DNA from 2 places in the Shewanella seohaensis genome. Region 2 is predicted to be linked to the other one. Evidence: riboswitches for the same ligand, from Rfam matches in the RefSeq annotation. Region 2 holds a riboswitch; the other holds the start of a gene.
The links. A riboswitch is a leader RNA that binds a small molecule or an ion and turns the genes downstream of it on or off. The one in region 2 is predicted to bind thiamine pyrophosphate.
Positions count from the first base shown of each region.

Region 1: another riboswitch for thiamine pyrophosphate. It lies ahead of L2713_RS03350 (TonB-dependent receptor); the one in region 2 lies ahead of thiC (phosphomethylpyrimidine synthase ThiC).

Region 1 covers NZ_JAKILE010000002.1:257,412-264,659, reverse strand. Annotated here, with positions in the region: gene pnuC (nicotinamide riboside transporter PnuC) at 1-166, opposite strand, end outside; gene L2713_RS03355 (YkoF family thiamine/hydroxymethylpyrimidine-binding protein) at 235-495, opposite strand; gene L2713_RS03350 (TonB-dependent receptor) at 591-2,789, opposite strand; TPP riboswitch at 2,843-2,953, opposite strand; gene L2713_RS03345 (Crp/Fnr family transcriptional regulator) at 3,168-3,848, shown strand; gene tsgA (MFS transporter TsgA) at 3,904-5,079, opposite strand; gene deoD (purine-nucleoside phosphorylase) at 5,130-5,834, opposite strand; gene L2713_RS03330 (YcfL family putative periplasmic lipoprotein) at 6,170-6,562, opposite strand; gene L2713_RS03325 (PaaI family thioesterase) at 6,676-7,140, opposite strand; gene L2713_RS03320 (PaaI family thioesterase) at 7,127-7,248, opposite strand, start outside.
Region 2 covers NZ_JAKILE010000019.1:41,965-49,212, forward strand. Annotated here, with positions in the region: gene L2713_RS18710 (tRNA (adenine(22)-N(1))-methyltransferase) at 1-154, shown strand, start outside; gene L2713_RS18715 (NUDIX hydrolase) at 269-799, shown strand; gene trhA (PAQR family membrane homeostasis protein TrhA) at 890-1,573, opposite strand; gene L2713_RS18725 (prolipoprotein diacylglyceryl transferase) at 1,850-3,031, shown strand; TPP riboswitch at 3,207-3,305, shown strand; gene thiC (phosphomethylpyrimidine synthase ThiC) at 3,464-5,680, shown strand; gene thiE (thiamine phosphate synthase) at 5,683-7,248, shown strand, end outside.

The DNA.
Region 1 (7,248 bases), on a different contig from region 2:
CCGTGCTGGTAAATGCCGCCGCCCAGCACCAAACGCTTGCCTTCATGGCCAGTAGCAAATAGGCCATGGCCAATACCACGGCTAAGGCTTCCCATGCGGTCATCACATGGACTTCCCCTAGGGCCGCATTAACACTATTAACCAGCGTTAACCATAATTCTGTCATTGCCTTACTCTCACTCTATATCGCTTGCTTGAACCACTTCGCTTTAGCGTTCAAGTTAACTCAGGGCGTTACTCGCTGTGGGCTAAATTCAGCTCACCACCAATAAACTTACATACAAACACCGCTTTACCCCATTTTTCATGGGCGGCTTGCATCTCGGTCGCCAGCATGGCCATCACGTCTTGATAGTCGCCACACACTTGCGTCGCCATGGCATTGGTAACACGTTGAATCGTGGGGTAACTGTCTAAGCGATGGATAAACCATTTGATCGGATCGAGATAATTTTCATTAAAGGGATACATGCTAATTTCGGCGGTGAGTTTCATCTTCACTCCTTAGGTCAAATGCTAATAATGCAATCGTCAGGCGGTGACGCAATGAGCGAGCACAGCCTGACATCTGATGTATCATTCTTAAGGGATTACATAAACTTAACGTTTAGTGTGAACCCAATTTGGCGTGGGTCGCCATAGCGGATATATTGCTTTTCCGCCCAGCCGTTATCCGGCTCATTACCAAAATAGAAACCACGCACACCATATTCTTCATCGAACAGATTGCGGCCCCATAAATACGCCGACCAAGCACTCGCCTCGTAACCTAAGCGCGCATTCACAATGGTGTATGGCTCAGAGCGCGAGTCGTTGCTGTCTGAGTAGTAAAACTCACTCTTACCACTCATGTTGACGTTGGTAAACCAACCCGAGTTCGCACGATAGGTACCGCCTAAGCTGTAGGTTAAGTGTGGTGAATGGGCCAAATCGCGGCCCGTTAAATCCACATCGCTACCGTATTTATCTTGGTACTGGTAATCGCCGTACGCCGTCTCTAACCAACCTAGGCTTGAGTAAAACTGGAGATTATCGGTGGCATACCAAGTGGCGTCCAACTCGGCACCGTAGTTGTGTGAGCTACCCGCATTCTCAGTGTAGAGGATAAAGCGTTGTGGCTTGTTAGGATCTTGCTGGGATGCGGCCACTTGCTGATCTTGTCTGTCCATATAGAACAGCGCCAGATTCGTATCGATAAGCCCTTCAAACCAATGGGATTTAAGACCAATTTCGTAGTTGTATAGGGTTTCGGTATCAAACTCTTTTTTATCATTGAGTTCGACTGGCAAGGTCATGTTAAAACCGCCAGCCTTGTACCCGCGCGCCACACGGGCGTACACATTATGGGATTGATTCAGCACTTTGCTCAGTGCAATATGGCCGCCCCACATGGTTTCGCTCGGGTCAAAATTATCATTGTTGGTGTCTGAGTAGTGGCTATTACGAAGCTCAACACGCAGTCCCACAGACAAGGCATAATCGGCGCCTAAATCCGTATCCAGCTGACCAAATACGGCGTAATTGGTTGCTTCATATTCGGAATCTAACACCTCATCTGGCCAAGAATTATACTCAGAATACAGCTGGTTATCTTCTTTAAGGTTCATCGCATAAACCCCAAGTAACCAATCGGTTGAACCGGCAAAAATACGGCCTTGGTCGGTCGAGCTTAAACGGAACTCTTGGGATAAGGTCTTACGCTGACCGGTTTTGTCCCAGAAGTAATCGTACTGACAAGGGGCGAGATTGCCCTCATCCTCACATTGCTTGGAGGCCCAATATTCAGGGTTAGCCCAATCACCATCGTAACTATAATGGTGATCGGTATTGGCAAATGAGGTCAGCGAGGTCAGCTCAAACGACTCAGCGCCCGAATAAGTTGCTTTAAATCCTGCGCCCGTGGTGCGCTGGCTATCGACACCCGGCTGATCCGAAATAGTCTGTTTAGGATCGTTGGTTAAACTCCAGGCATCATAGCCATTATCAAAATCGGCATGCAGCAGAGTTAAATCCAGTTGCAGATTGTCGGTGGCATACCAGCGTAATTTAGCGCGGCCAGTAAATTCATCACGGCCATTGGTACCTTCTTTATTTAAATAGAGATTATCGCGATAACCGTTTTGTTGATGTTGCTGCAGCGACACGCGGTATAACAATTTGCCCGAATCGCTCAAGGGGCCAGAGCTAAAGCCACTGAAGGTTTGCAAATCGTCATTGCCTAAAGAAACCTCGGCGCCATGTTCAAACACATCCGTCGGGTCGTTGCTCTTAAGGTAAATCAAGCCCGCTAACGCATTGGCGCCATAGCGGGTACCCTGCGGGCCGCGTAATACTTCAACCTGCTGCAGATCGTACATGCTCGACACCATGCCGATACCCGATAAATCAATATCATCAATGATATAACCCACAGATGAGTTAGGCGCACCTTGATATTGTTCCTGCTCACCTACGCCGCGGATCTGGAAATACTTAGGACGTGAGCTGCCACCCGACCAGTTAACGTTGGCGATGGAATTGATCACGTCTTCAAAATGTTGGGCGCTTTCATCTTGAATTTGCTGGGCATCGATAACGGTGATACTCGATGGCATTTTTTCTAAGCTGGCACTGCGAAAATCTGCAGTCACCACCATGATTTCCATATCATTGCTAGGCTCAGGTTTATCGATAGCATCGGTTTGCGCCCATGCGGCCGTGCTTAACGCAGCCGAAATGGCCAGCGCTAATGGCGCACGCGTTAACGAAAAGGAGAAGGTGGAACTCTTGGTAGACTTTTTGTTAGACATAGGACCTCAAATACATGTTTGAGATCCGGCAACGAATAAGCGATTCAGAAGTGTGCTGTTGATTGGCCCATTCCTACGCCGGTATTAGCCGGATCAGGTTCTAAGGGTTCGTCTGATGACATCTCAGTCTGCCACTTTGTTGGCAAACACCCCTTGGCGGCGCTAAGTATACATGACGAAAATCATAAAGTAGACACTCTTGTATCTGCACATAGGTAAATGACGCTTAGCTCACGCCATTTAAGCCCCGATTGAAACATCTGACAGCTCACAATTGGCCGATACAAACGCCCTTCTCTCCTTAGGCTGATTTGACCCAACATGCTTTCTAGTGCTATAGAAGGCGACGATTTTAAGTATGGTAGAAGGGTCAACTCAATGCAGCTAAAACCGTTAGCCAAGGGACGTTATAGCCAGCGATGGGAACAAGACTATCCTCTTATTGAAGCTGTGATTCTTAGCTGTATCAGCGAAGTCAAAATGCTCAAAAAAGGCGCTCACCTGATGACACAAGGTGAAGCCATAAACTCGCTGGTGTTAGTCAAGCAAGGCCGTGTATCGCTGGGGCACACCGCCAGAAATGGCCGTTGTTTCCAATTAGGGACTATCGATTGTGATTCGCAACTATTTGGTGAGATGGAGTTTTTTACCCAATACCAGTGCCAGCTGGACATCATCGCCAACGAGCCCTTGGAAATTTCGCTAATTAGCACCGAAAAGTTGCAACACTCCCTCGGCCAACACCCACAACTGGCGCTGTTTTTTGCCAGTGCCATTGCGATTGATTACCAAGATACCGTCGATATTTTTACCCGCAGACTACTTTATCCCATCAGCTATAACGTGGCATTCGATATTTACCATGAGTATTTAAACGATTTACCCGTCGATGGTTTTAGTAAGCGTTATTTAGAGGCGGAGCGTTTTGGTACCACTGACAGAGTCTACCGACGGGCATTACAACATTTGGAAGAGCGCGGTTTAATCGAGCGTAAAAAAGAAGGCATTCGGATTAAAAACCTGAATGCACTTAAAGCTTTTGTCGAAGCAGGCATTTAACCCACTTCGACAACATCCATACTCGGCGGATATCAACTGAGTATGGGCCTTTAGCTTAACTTGCCGAAAGTGATTGTGCAGACATCGAAGGTTTCATCCGGCTCGATGCAATCAGCAGCATAAAGATTGCGGCGTAAAGTACGGGGATTACATACATCACGGTTTGTAAGCCAATAATACGCTCGAAGAACGAACTGATAGCCGGGCTAAACATGGCGCCCGTACTGCCACTGATCAAAATGTAGGAGACATTCTTACTGCTGGCTTGCTTCACAAACGACACGCCATAGGCAATAAACGCATTGTAAAGTGCCGCGCAGACAAAGCCGTAACCGTAGGTTAAATAAGCAATCCAATTCAACTTGTCGGTAGTCACAATCACAAAGGTGATCACCATGGCTAAACCAATAATACCAACTAAGAAATGATGAATTTTTACCCGAGTCACGATTAAGGTTGAAATCAAAGCACCAATCAGCGCGGCAGACCAATATTGGGTAATGATATTGCCCGCCTCCTCAAATGGGATATCAAATTTTTGTTTTACAAATAACGGCGCCCACGTGAGAAAGGTATACAGTGCCAGCATGCCTAAAAATAAGCCGATGCCGCCGCTGATAATACCGAAATTCCACTCCGATTGTTGTTTCTCTTCAGTATTCGATGATTGCTCGCACAGAGAAAAATTGGTGAACAAGCTAATAATTACCGTGCCTAAGGCAACCAAACCCACGGCTAAGTAACTGTAACTCCAAGACAGGGCATTGGTTAAGGCGTAGGTTGTGATCAGCGGAAACACCACCCCAGCAACATTAAAGGTCGCATCCTGCACCACTAACATAGTGCTCTGCATTTTGGCTTGCCATACAGACACCACAATGGTGCCCGCGATACACAGACCAATCCCACCGCAGACCCCAATTAAGGTCATGGCTACCATCACCACTTGTAGCGAACTGGTAAGGTGTAATGCCAGCGCAGAAAGCGCGACTAGACTGTAACTGAGTAAGGTGATCCGCTTAATGCCCAACTTTTCAATAAAGAAAAAGGCGGCAATGGTCCCCGCCAATGCGCCACCATTAAGTAAGGAGAAGATTGAGGCCACATCATTCACATCGGCCGCAAACTTCTCCGCTATGGGTTCTATCAACATCCCAAATTGCGTCGCAAAACCTGCCATAATAAAGTTCGCGAGAAAACTAATGGCGGTTAAGGTGATTTTATTATTCATTTTTGTCATTCCATCGTGAAATGCGAAAGGTGCAAAGGTTAGCGTGTGACCTAATTCAGCGCAGTCGCGAGCGCAAGTTCGATCATATTATTGAAGGATAACTGACGCTCTTCGGCGGTAGTTTCCTCACCTGTTAGGCAGTGATCGGATACAGTCAGAATGGCCAATGATTCAATGCCCTGTTGATGCGCTAAGCCATAAAGACCTGCGACTTCCATATCGATACCCAATACCCCAAAACGCTCTAGAGCCGGGATCATATCTTCGTCGGGATCATAATAAAGATCGCCACTAAATACGTTGCCGACTTTCACGCTAATGCCTTTTTCAGTGGCTTGGGTATAGGCTTTGTGCAGTAAGGAAAAGGTGGCCGAGGTTGCCATATGATAGCCACTGCTACGCTTGGCATTCGTGGGTGAGTCGGTACCCGCCGCTTGCGCTAAAATCACATCACGCATTTGCACGTGTTTTTGGGTTGCGCCTAAACTGCCGATACGAATGATGCGTTTAACACCAAAAAAATTAATCAACTCATGGCCATAGAGCACCATTGAGGATATCCCCATACCGTGACCCATCACAGAAATACGCTGCCCTTGGTAATAACCGGTGTAGCCCAGCATATTGCGAACGTTGGTGACTTCTACAGCATCGGTAAGGTAGGTTTCGGCAATATATTTCGCCCGTAGCGGATCGCCAGGCATAATTACAGTTTCAGCAAAATCAGTAGGTTGTGCATTAATATGAGCAGTCATAGTTCTATCCTCATCTAATATTATGCTGATAGTAGTGCTCAACCCTGAAATAGTTTTAGGACTAAAGTCCGCTTTTCTATCGCGGCTAAGTCTTTTCCGTCGAACTGAGTCAGTTATCGCAATTTTGCTTCTCGGCGTAGCAACCGTCACTGGACAAACTCATCTCGCGCAAACGAGCATAAGTAAGATGAGGGTAGATAAAAGAAAAAGACTTACGTCCCCAAAACGTAAGTCTTTATCAATGGGGCGTAAGCCTTTATCAATGCGCGTTAACTTAGCTTTAAAGTGCTAAATGCTCTGACGCGATTGTGACAACTAAACCCTATGGTTCAAGTTTAGTTTGAATAGGTCTCGCGCACATAGACATCGAATTTCGCCACTTGCGCATTTGGGGCCACGGCCGATACTTGCAGCTGTTGTTTACCGTGTAATTTCACCGATTTCCAACTGGTGGCTTCATCTTCAATGGTAAAGCCGCTGGCATCATACCAAGTAAACTTATATTGCACTCGCATATCGCTTGAGGACTTGCTGACGATCAAGGCCGAACCTTGGATCAGATCACCAACGCGGCGCGCCTCAACCCCTTCAACACTGATATCACGGGCGAAGCTGTTGTTATCGACGCGGGTTTCTCCCAGTGAGTTCACCGAAATGCCCGCCGTATTTGTGCAGGCGCCGAGTGTCAGAGCTGCAGCCAAGATTACTCCACTGTAAATTGCTTTCATTTTGTTTTCCCTCACTCACAAAAACCTAGTTGCCGAACAACGGATGGGCAATGACACTACGTTACGCCAGCTGAACTTATGCTTAACGTACTCATCTTGCCCCGCCCTCGCGATTAATCGATCAAAAAGTGCGCCCTTGCGGTAGCGATCAACTGCTTACGATTGGTTTGCCAACAATTGATATTCACGTTGGCGACCCGTCGACCCTGACGGGTGATACGGCATTCGGCGAAGCTGTCTTTATGTAGACCTGCACGCAGGTAATCAATCGAGAAATCAACTACTTTTGGCACTTTCGCCGTTTGCATAAACACCATTAACTGCACTATGGCTGACATTTCCATAAAACCAGCAATCACTCCACCATGAATCGCGGGCAGAATGGGATTACCGATATTGTCATCCTTAGCGGGGAGTTTGAAAATCAGCTCATCGCCAAAGCGCTCGACCTTCATGCCAATAAACTTAGCATAAGGTACATGTTCGAGCAGATGACCAAAGTCGTTCAGCTCGGTGGCGCGTTTTACAATTCCCTGCACATCGAGGGTTTTCTGCTCGGTCGACTTATTTGAGTTCATCTGTCTCTCCTAAGGGCGGCACGGCTTCTCCCATCAAGGCTTGTCTAAAGGCATCGCCCACCATTTCAGGGCTGATCCGCATAAAGGAGCCCACCGCATGGGCGATTG
Region 2 (7,248 bases):
GTGGCAAGGGTTAGATGCAGATAAAACCCGTCAGGCCAAGCGTTATCTTGACCAAACCATCGGCCATTATCAGCGTATTCCTGAGCATCGCATGCCCAACAAACCCCAAATTGTGGCGGCCTATCAGCACATTTTGCAGCAACTGAATTGTTAACCTCATAGGCCAACATGCGCCCATTGAGCGCTACATCTTGGCGTTAAAACGGTTTTGCTCTGTAAATCCACCGAGTTGGTTTATGCTAATAGGCCATTAATCTTGAGTTTTATTATGCGTTTATTGAAGTCCACCCAAGCTGCCAATCTCAATCTTAAACAGGCGAAGATTTTTTATCGCCAAGCCGCCCGTGCCATAGTGTTGTCGGGGGAAGATATTTTGCTGCTCTATACCCAGAAATATCGCGATTATGGTTTGCCTGGCGGTGGGGTGGATAAGGGCGAGAGTATCGAAGTTGGACTTATCCGCGAATTGCAGGAAGAAACCGGCGCCATTGCCGCCAGAGTGTTAGCGCCCTTTGGCCGTTATGAGGAATATCGTTCCTGGTTTCGTGAGGGGGCAAACGTGATGCATATGGACTCTTACTGCTATCTTTGCGAAATCGATATGAGCCTTGGCGAACGCGGCTTGGGTGAGCCAAGACTCGAAGCCCATGAGATAAAAAATGGGATGCGCCCAGAGTGGATCAATATCCATCAGGCTATTGCCCATAATGAAGCGATCCTACGGACGTTTGCCAATAAAGGGCAATCCATCGACAGGGAAACCTTTCTGCTTAAACGAATCGTTGAAGAGTTGCTGTAGAAAGCCATGCTTGATGGTCAAATTGGCTCAACGCGCAGACATAAAAAAGCCATCCTAAGGATGGCTTGTGAGGAAAGGCAGTCTTAGCGGTTAGATCACGGTTAAATAAATACAAAAAAAATGGCTCATCGCGCCCGCCAATACAAATAAATGCCAAATCGCGTGATTGTACGGAATGCGTTTACCGACATAGAAGATCACCCCTAAGGTGTAAAACAACCCGCCCAATAGCAGAAGCTTAAATCCTAGCGGTGACATCGCCGCCGTCAAATCGCCCATCACAGTCACACACAGCCAACCCATCACTAAATAGAGCACTAGGCTCATTTTTTTAAAGCGATGAATAAACAAGGTCTTAAATAAAATCCCACCAATAGCCAAAGACCAAATCGCCGTGAGGATAATGGTGGAAAGCTGTCCTTGCAGGCTGATTAACATCAGCGGGGTATAGGTGCCTGCAATTAAGCAGTAAATGGCACAATGATCGGCAATCTTGAGTTTATGTTTCCAGCCCACATGCGTCACGCTGTGATACAGGGTAGAACTTAAAAACAACAGGATGAGGCTTGCACCATAAATAATAACACCTGTGAGCTGAATATTGGTGAGATGGTCGGCGCCTTTGAGGATCATAAACACTAAGCCTACTATACCCGCGATCACCCCTAGGCCATGGCTTATGCTATTGGCTATCTCTTCACTAAGGCTATACCCACTGATATTCAAGGGTTTTTCATGACTCATTTGCGGCTCTATCAAACTCTGGCTTGGCATGCTGTTGATCCACTCGATGGTGATAATGATTGAGTCTATCAGTTGGTAAATTGGAAAGCCATAATTAGCTTACACGTGTAAGCTAATTTATTTTAGGGTTAACATTATCAACTGAGACTTAGGCGAGCTCTTATCTAGTTGTACAACATTATGGTGCCTATTTACGACCGATTAATGTCAACGCCCTGGAACTTTGTGCGGTGCGCTTTCTCTAATCCCCCGTAGTAATCATGGATTTGTTAAGTACTTTGTCCATAAAGTACTAAGGGATGGATTTTGCCTGTTCGTTCGACTATTACCCCAGAAGATGATCTCAGTTTTGTTGCGCACCGCCGCGTGACAAACGACGAGATCGTAGCATTCTCCGCGATGCCATTTTGTGCTACGGCTTTTAGCGCCCATGCAGAGCCTTTGGGCAGTGCAATAAACCTCAATTTGAGTGAGGCTAACCAAAGAGAGAGCGATAGCGCATTCCAACCCAATTTAGGCTTAAGTTGGCGAGAGTGGTCGCATTATTTCAATCTTAAGTTATTGCTTTGGGTCATCTTGGGCCATGGTTTACTGCTGTTGTTGCTAATTTTTTTATGGCGAACCCAGTCGGAGCAGTTAGGGCTGTCGTTTACAACAACTTCAGCCAATGCACGAACTGCAACCAAAGCATTAAAGGCATATTTTATTTATGCGCCGCCAACGCAAACCGCTCCTGTGGATTCGGCTAAAGATTCTTCTGTGGAAGAGCCTGCGGTTTCTCGCGAGCCAATAACTTCAGCACCTAATACGGTAAAATCGATGCCAAAACCCACTGAGCAGATTACAAAACCTCCTGAAGTCAGCGCCCAATTATCAGAAGTAAAAGCATCAAAAGTAACAGAATCAAAAGCATCAGTACCAAGCACATCAGTGCCGAACACATCAGCGCCTAACGCCTCAACACCTAACGCTCCAACACAAAGCCAAACCCAGAAGAGTGCAAAAGAGGCTGTTAAACCTCAAAAGGCAGAAATCCAATCAAGCTCGACACAAGCGGCCAGTACAGAGCCGTCAGCGTCAAACGAGCAAAGCGGCGGCGGGGCGGCAGGGAGCGTGGGATTATTTACCCAGCGCTATTTTGAGCGCCAGCGTGAGCAAGCCTTGGATGATTTAGTGTTAGAGCAGGCAAATCATTACTCTAAACGGTCTAATTTGTCTGAAATGAGCCCTGAGATGGAGGTGTTGATTGTGCCCAATGCAGACGATTTTAGCGGCCCCAGCAGTTTGGATTTAGAACTGGATCCTAATCGAATTGTCCGTAAAGGGGATACCTGCTATCGGGTCGTCAAAGTGGGCACCCAAATTAATCCCTATGCCGAGAATTTAGGTTTCCCCTTTGATTGCAGTGGCAAGAAAATGAACCTAGAAATTGATGATGCCATTAAGGCGCATCTCGATAAAATGATGGTAAAGCGGCCAAAAGGTTAAAAAATAGTGATGATAAATTTTCACCAAAAATAGTAGAAATCATAGATTGTAAGATGGATTTGAATTAAAAATATTTAAATACAATGCATTATGAATTCTTTATTTTTGATTGTTAATTTAATTTTTATCCTAAAATTACGCTTGTTTGTTCGCTGCGCTTCTGCCTATACTTTTGCCCATCTTGTCGGAGTGCCTCTTGGCTGAGACCGTTTATTCGGGATCCGTTGAACCTGATCAGGTTAAAACCTGCGAAGGAAACAAGCATAATAACATCCATTAAATCGTATCAGCGGCCACCTTTTGCCCTGTATTAACCCATCGATTTAGTCGTTATTGAGTCCGTAAACCCGCTTAGGGTTTGCAAGGCTCAGCTTCAACACTCAAGTCTCCAGACAAGCAACCCCATTTTTATTTGTTAAAGTGAGATTGCTTATGTCCAGTTTAGAATCGTCCTCAGAATCGATTGCCGTTAATGCCCAAGGGCAAACGAGCCGCCGTGCGGCGCGCGCCCAAGCGCAAGCCTTTATCGATACCCTTAAACCATTACAGCATCCTAATTCGCAAAAGTTATATCTGCAGGGAAGCCGCGAGGATCTCCGTGTAGGGATGCGGCAAATTCTGCAAACCGATACGCGGATTGGCGGCACTGCGACTGCGCCCATAGTCGAGAAAAACCCTCCCATTCCTGTGTATGACTGCGCTGGTCCTTATTCCGATCCGGCTGCGCAAATTAACGTGCGTCAAGGTTTAGCCAAACTCAGATTACCTTGGATTATCGAGCGCCAAGATACCGAAGTGCTTGATTGTGCAACCTCAGATTTTACCCAGCAACGTCTGAAGGATGATGGGCTCGATCATCTGCGGTTCGAAGCCGGCTCAAGTGCGATTGTTCGTCCTCGCCGTGCCTTACCGGGTAAACGCGTGAGCCAATTACACTATGCCCGCCAAGGGATTATTACCCCTGAAATGGAGTATGTGGCGATTCGGGAAAATATGGCGCTCGCCGAGGTACAGGATGAAATCTTAAACCGCCGCGGCCAAGGTGAATCCTTTGGCGCCGTAATAGGTAAACCGATAACCCCTGAATTTGTCCGCGATGAAATTGCCCGTGGCCGCGCTATTATTCCGTTAAATATCAATCATCCAGAAGCCGAGCCTATGATTATTGGCCGTAACTTTTTAGTGAAAGTGAATGCCAATATCGGTAACTCGGCGGTCACGTCCTCCATCGAGGAGGAAGTCGAAAAGCTTGTCTGGTCAACCCGTTGGGGCGCGGACACTGTGATGGACTTGTCCACTGGGCGCTATATCCATGAAACCCGCGAATGGATCATCCGTAACTCGCCAGTGCCTATTGGCACAGTGCCGATTTATCAAGCATTGGAAAAAGTGAATGGGGTTGCTGAGCACCTGACCTGGGAAGTGTTTCGCGATACTTTAATTGAGCAAGCGGAGCAGGGCGTCGATTACTTTACCATTCACGCGGGCGTGTTATTGCGCTATGTACCCATGACCGCCAAACGGGTGACTGGGATTGTGTCCCGCGGCGGCTCGATTATGGCCAAATGGTGCTTGAGCCACCATCAAGAAAACTTCCTCTATACCCATTTTCGTGAGATTTGCGAGCTGTGCGTGGCCTACGATGTGTCGCTGTCATTAGGCGATGGTATGCGTCCAGGCTCGATTGCCGATGCCAATGATGAGGCGCAGTTTGCCGAGCTTGAGACCTTAGGCGAGTTGGTCAAAATCGCTTGGGAATACGATGTGCAGACCATTATCGAAGGGCCTGGGCACATCCCGATGCAGCTTATCAAAGAGAATATGGAAAAGCAGCTTATCCACTGCGCCGAGGCGCCGTTTTATACCCTAGGGCCGCAAATTACCGATATTGCACCGGGTTACGATCATTTCACCTCAGGGATAGGTGCGGCGATGATCGCATGGTATGGCTGCGCCATGCTCTGCTATGTGACGCCGAAAGAACACTTAGGTCTACCCAATAAGCAGGACGTCAAACAAGGGCTGATTGCCTACAAGATTGCCGCCCATGCGGCCGATATTGCAAAAGGCCACCCGGGCGCGCAGATCCGCGACAATGCATTATCCAAGGCGCGCTTTGAATTCCGTTGGGAAGACCAATATAACCTGGGACTTGACCCTGATACCGCCCGTGCCTATCACGATGAATCCCTGCCACAGGAATCAGCTAAGGTTGCGCATTTTTGCTCTATGTGTGGCCCTAAGTTCTGCTCAATGAAGATCACCCAAGATGTGCGCGACTATGCGGCAAGTTTAGCGGCGGGTACGTTGTCAGTGGCTTCGTCAAGCCAAAATGTTGAGAGCGCTGAAGCGCTTGCATCGATAAACCCTGCTCAACAAGGGCAATCTGGCAACGAAGCAATCCAGCAGATCAGAGTCAAAACTCAAGATGAATTAGCGGCGGCCATGGCGCAAAAATCGGCCGAGTTTGCGGCCTCGGGCGCCAAACTGTATCTACCACTGGGTGATGCTAATACAGCTAATACAGCCAATACAGCCAATACAGCCAATACAGCCAATACAGCCAATACAGCCAATACAGCCAAAGAATCGGCAAAGCAGCAGGATGGGACTGAGCTCAAACCAACAGCACAGGTTGCGGAGGTTTGATAATGACCCCAGCTAAACATGTTAGCTACGTGGCGCCTAAACCTATCGTCTGGACCATTGCCGGTTCAGACAGCGGTGGCGGCGCGGGGATCCAAGCCGACTTAGCCACCATCAAGGATTTGGGCGGCCATGGATGCAGCGTGATCACCACGTTAACGGCCCAAAGTTCGGTGACGGTGGCGTTAGTTGAGCCTGTGAGTGAGGCAATGTTACTCACACAGCTCTCGACCCTGTTAGCCGATCTACCGCCTCAGGCGATTAAGATTGGTTTACTCTCAAATCAGCAGCAAGTGCATTTAGTTGCCGACTGGTTGGCTGGTTTTAAAACCCAATTTCCACTCGTCCCCGTTATTCTCGACCCTGTAATGGTTGCAAGCTGTGGGGATGAGCTCGGCGATAAGAGCACGGCGAGCAAACCTCTGGATTTTACTCCTTTTAAGGGCTTGATTAGCCTGATAACGCCGAATGTGCAGGAGTTGGCAAGGCTAACTGCCGACACAGACAAACAAGCGTCAGCAATTCACACAAAAGCAGAATTCGCCGCTGCGGCAATGCAACTCTCAGCGCAATTAGCGTGCAGCGTATTAGCCAAGGGCGGCGATATTGATTTTGCGGCTAAGACAAGTGCTGGCATTAACACCAGTGATCTCTTAAGCGATCAAAAAAGCGATATCACAAGTCATCGCATCGCCGCAGATAATCAGCGTTTGGCGGAAGATCTGCTGATTTGTCATCAGGTTACTGGCTGCTCACCGCTCGATGCTAATGGCGGTTTTTGGCTCAGCAGTGCGCGGATAAACACGCGCCATAACCACGGCAGTGGCTGTACTTTGTCTTCGGCCATCGCCTCGGTGTTAGCCTTTGGCTTTGTATTGCAGGATGCGATTGTGGTAGCAAAAGCCTATGTCAATCAAGGCTTAACTTATGCGGAGGGGATTGGCCAAGGCCCTGGGCCACTCGCGCGTACCGCTTGGCCGCACAATTTAACGGCGTATCCTCACGTCACAGCTTATTCTCAAAACAGCTTGAGTGAATCCAGTGATTTGCAATGCGGCGCGTTTAAGCGCCTTGATCCAGACTTAGGGATTTATCCAGTAGTCGATAACTTACTGTTACTCGAACAGTTATTGGCGGCGGGCGTGAAGACGGTACAGCTCAGGATAAAGTCTAATGCGCTAAAGTCTAATGTGCTGGCGTCGGACGAACTTGAGGCAAAAATCCAAACCGCGATTGCCTTAGGTAAGCATTATGATGCGCAGCTTTTTATCAATGATCATTGGCAATTAGCGATAAAGCATGGCGCATTTGGGGTCCATCTTGGGCAAGAAGATCTGGCAGTGACGGATCTTCACGCCATTCATGCAGCAGGCTTGGCTCTTGGCATCTCTAGCCACGGTTATTTCGAGTTGCTGCGTGCCCATCAACATGCACCATCTTACATCGCCCTTGGGCATATCTTCCCAACGACCACCAAGCAAATGCCATCGGCGCCACAGGGGTTATGTAAACTCACTCATTATGTTGAGCTGTTAAATGCGCACTATCCCTTAGTGGCAATTGGCGGCATA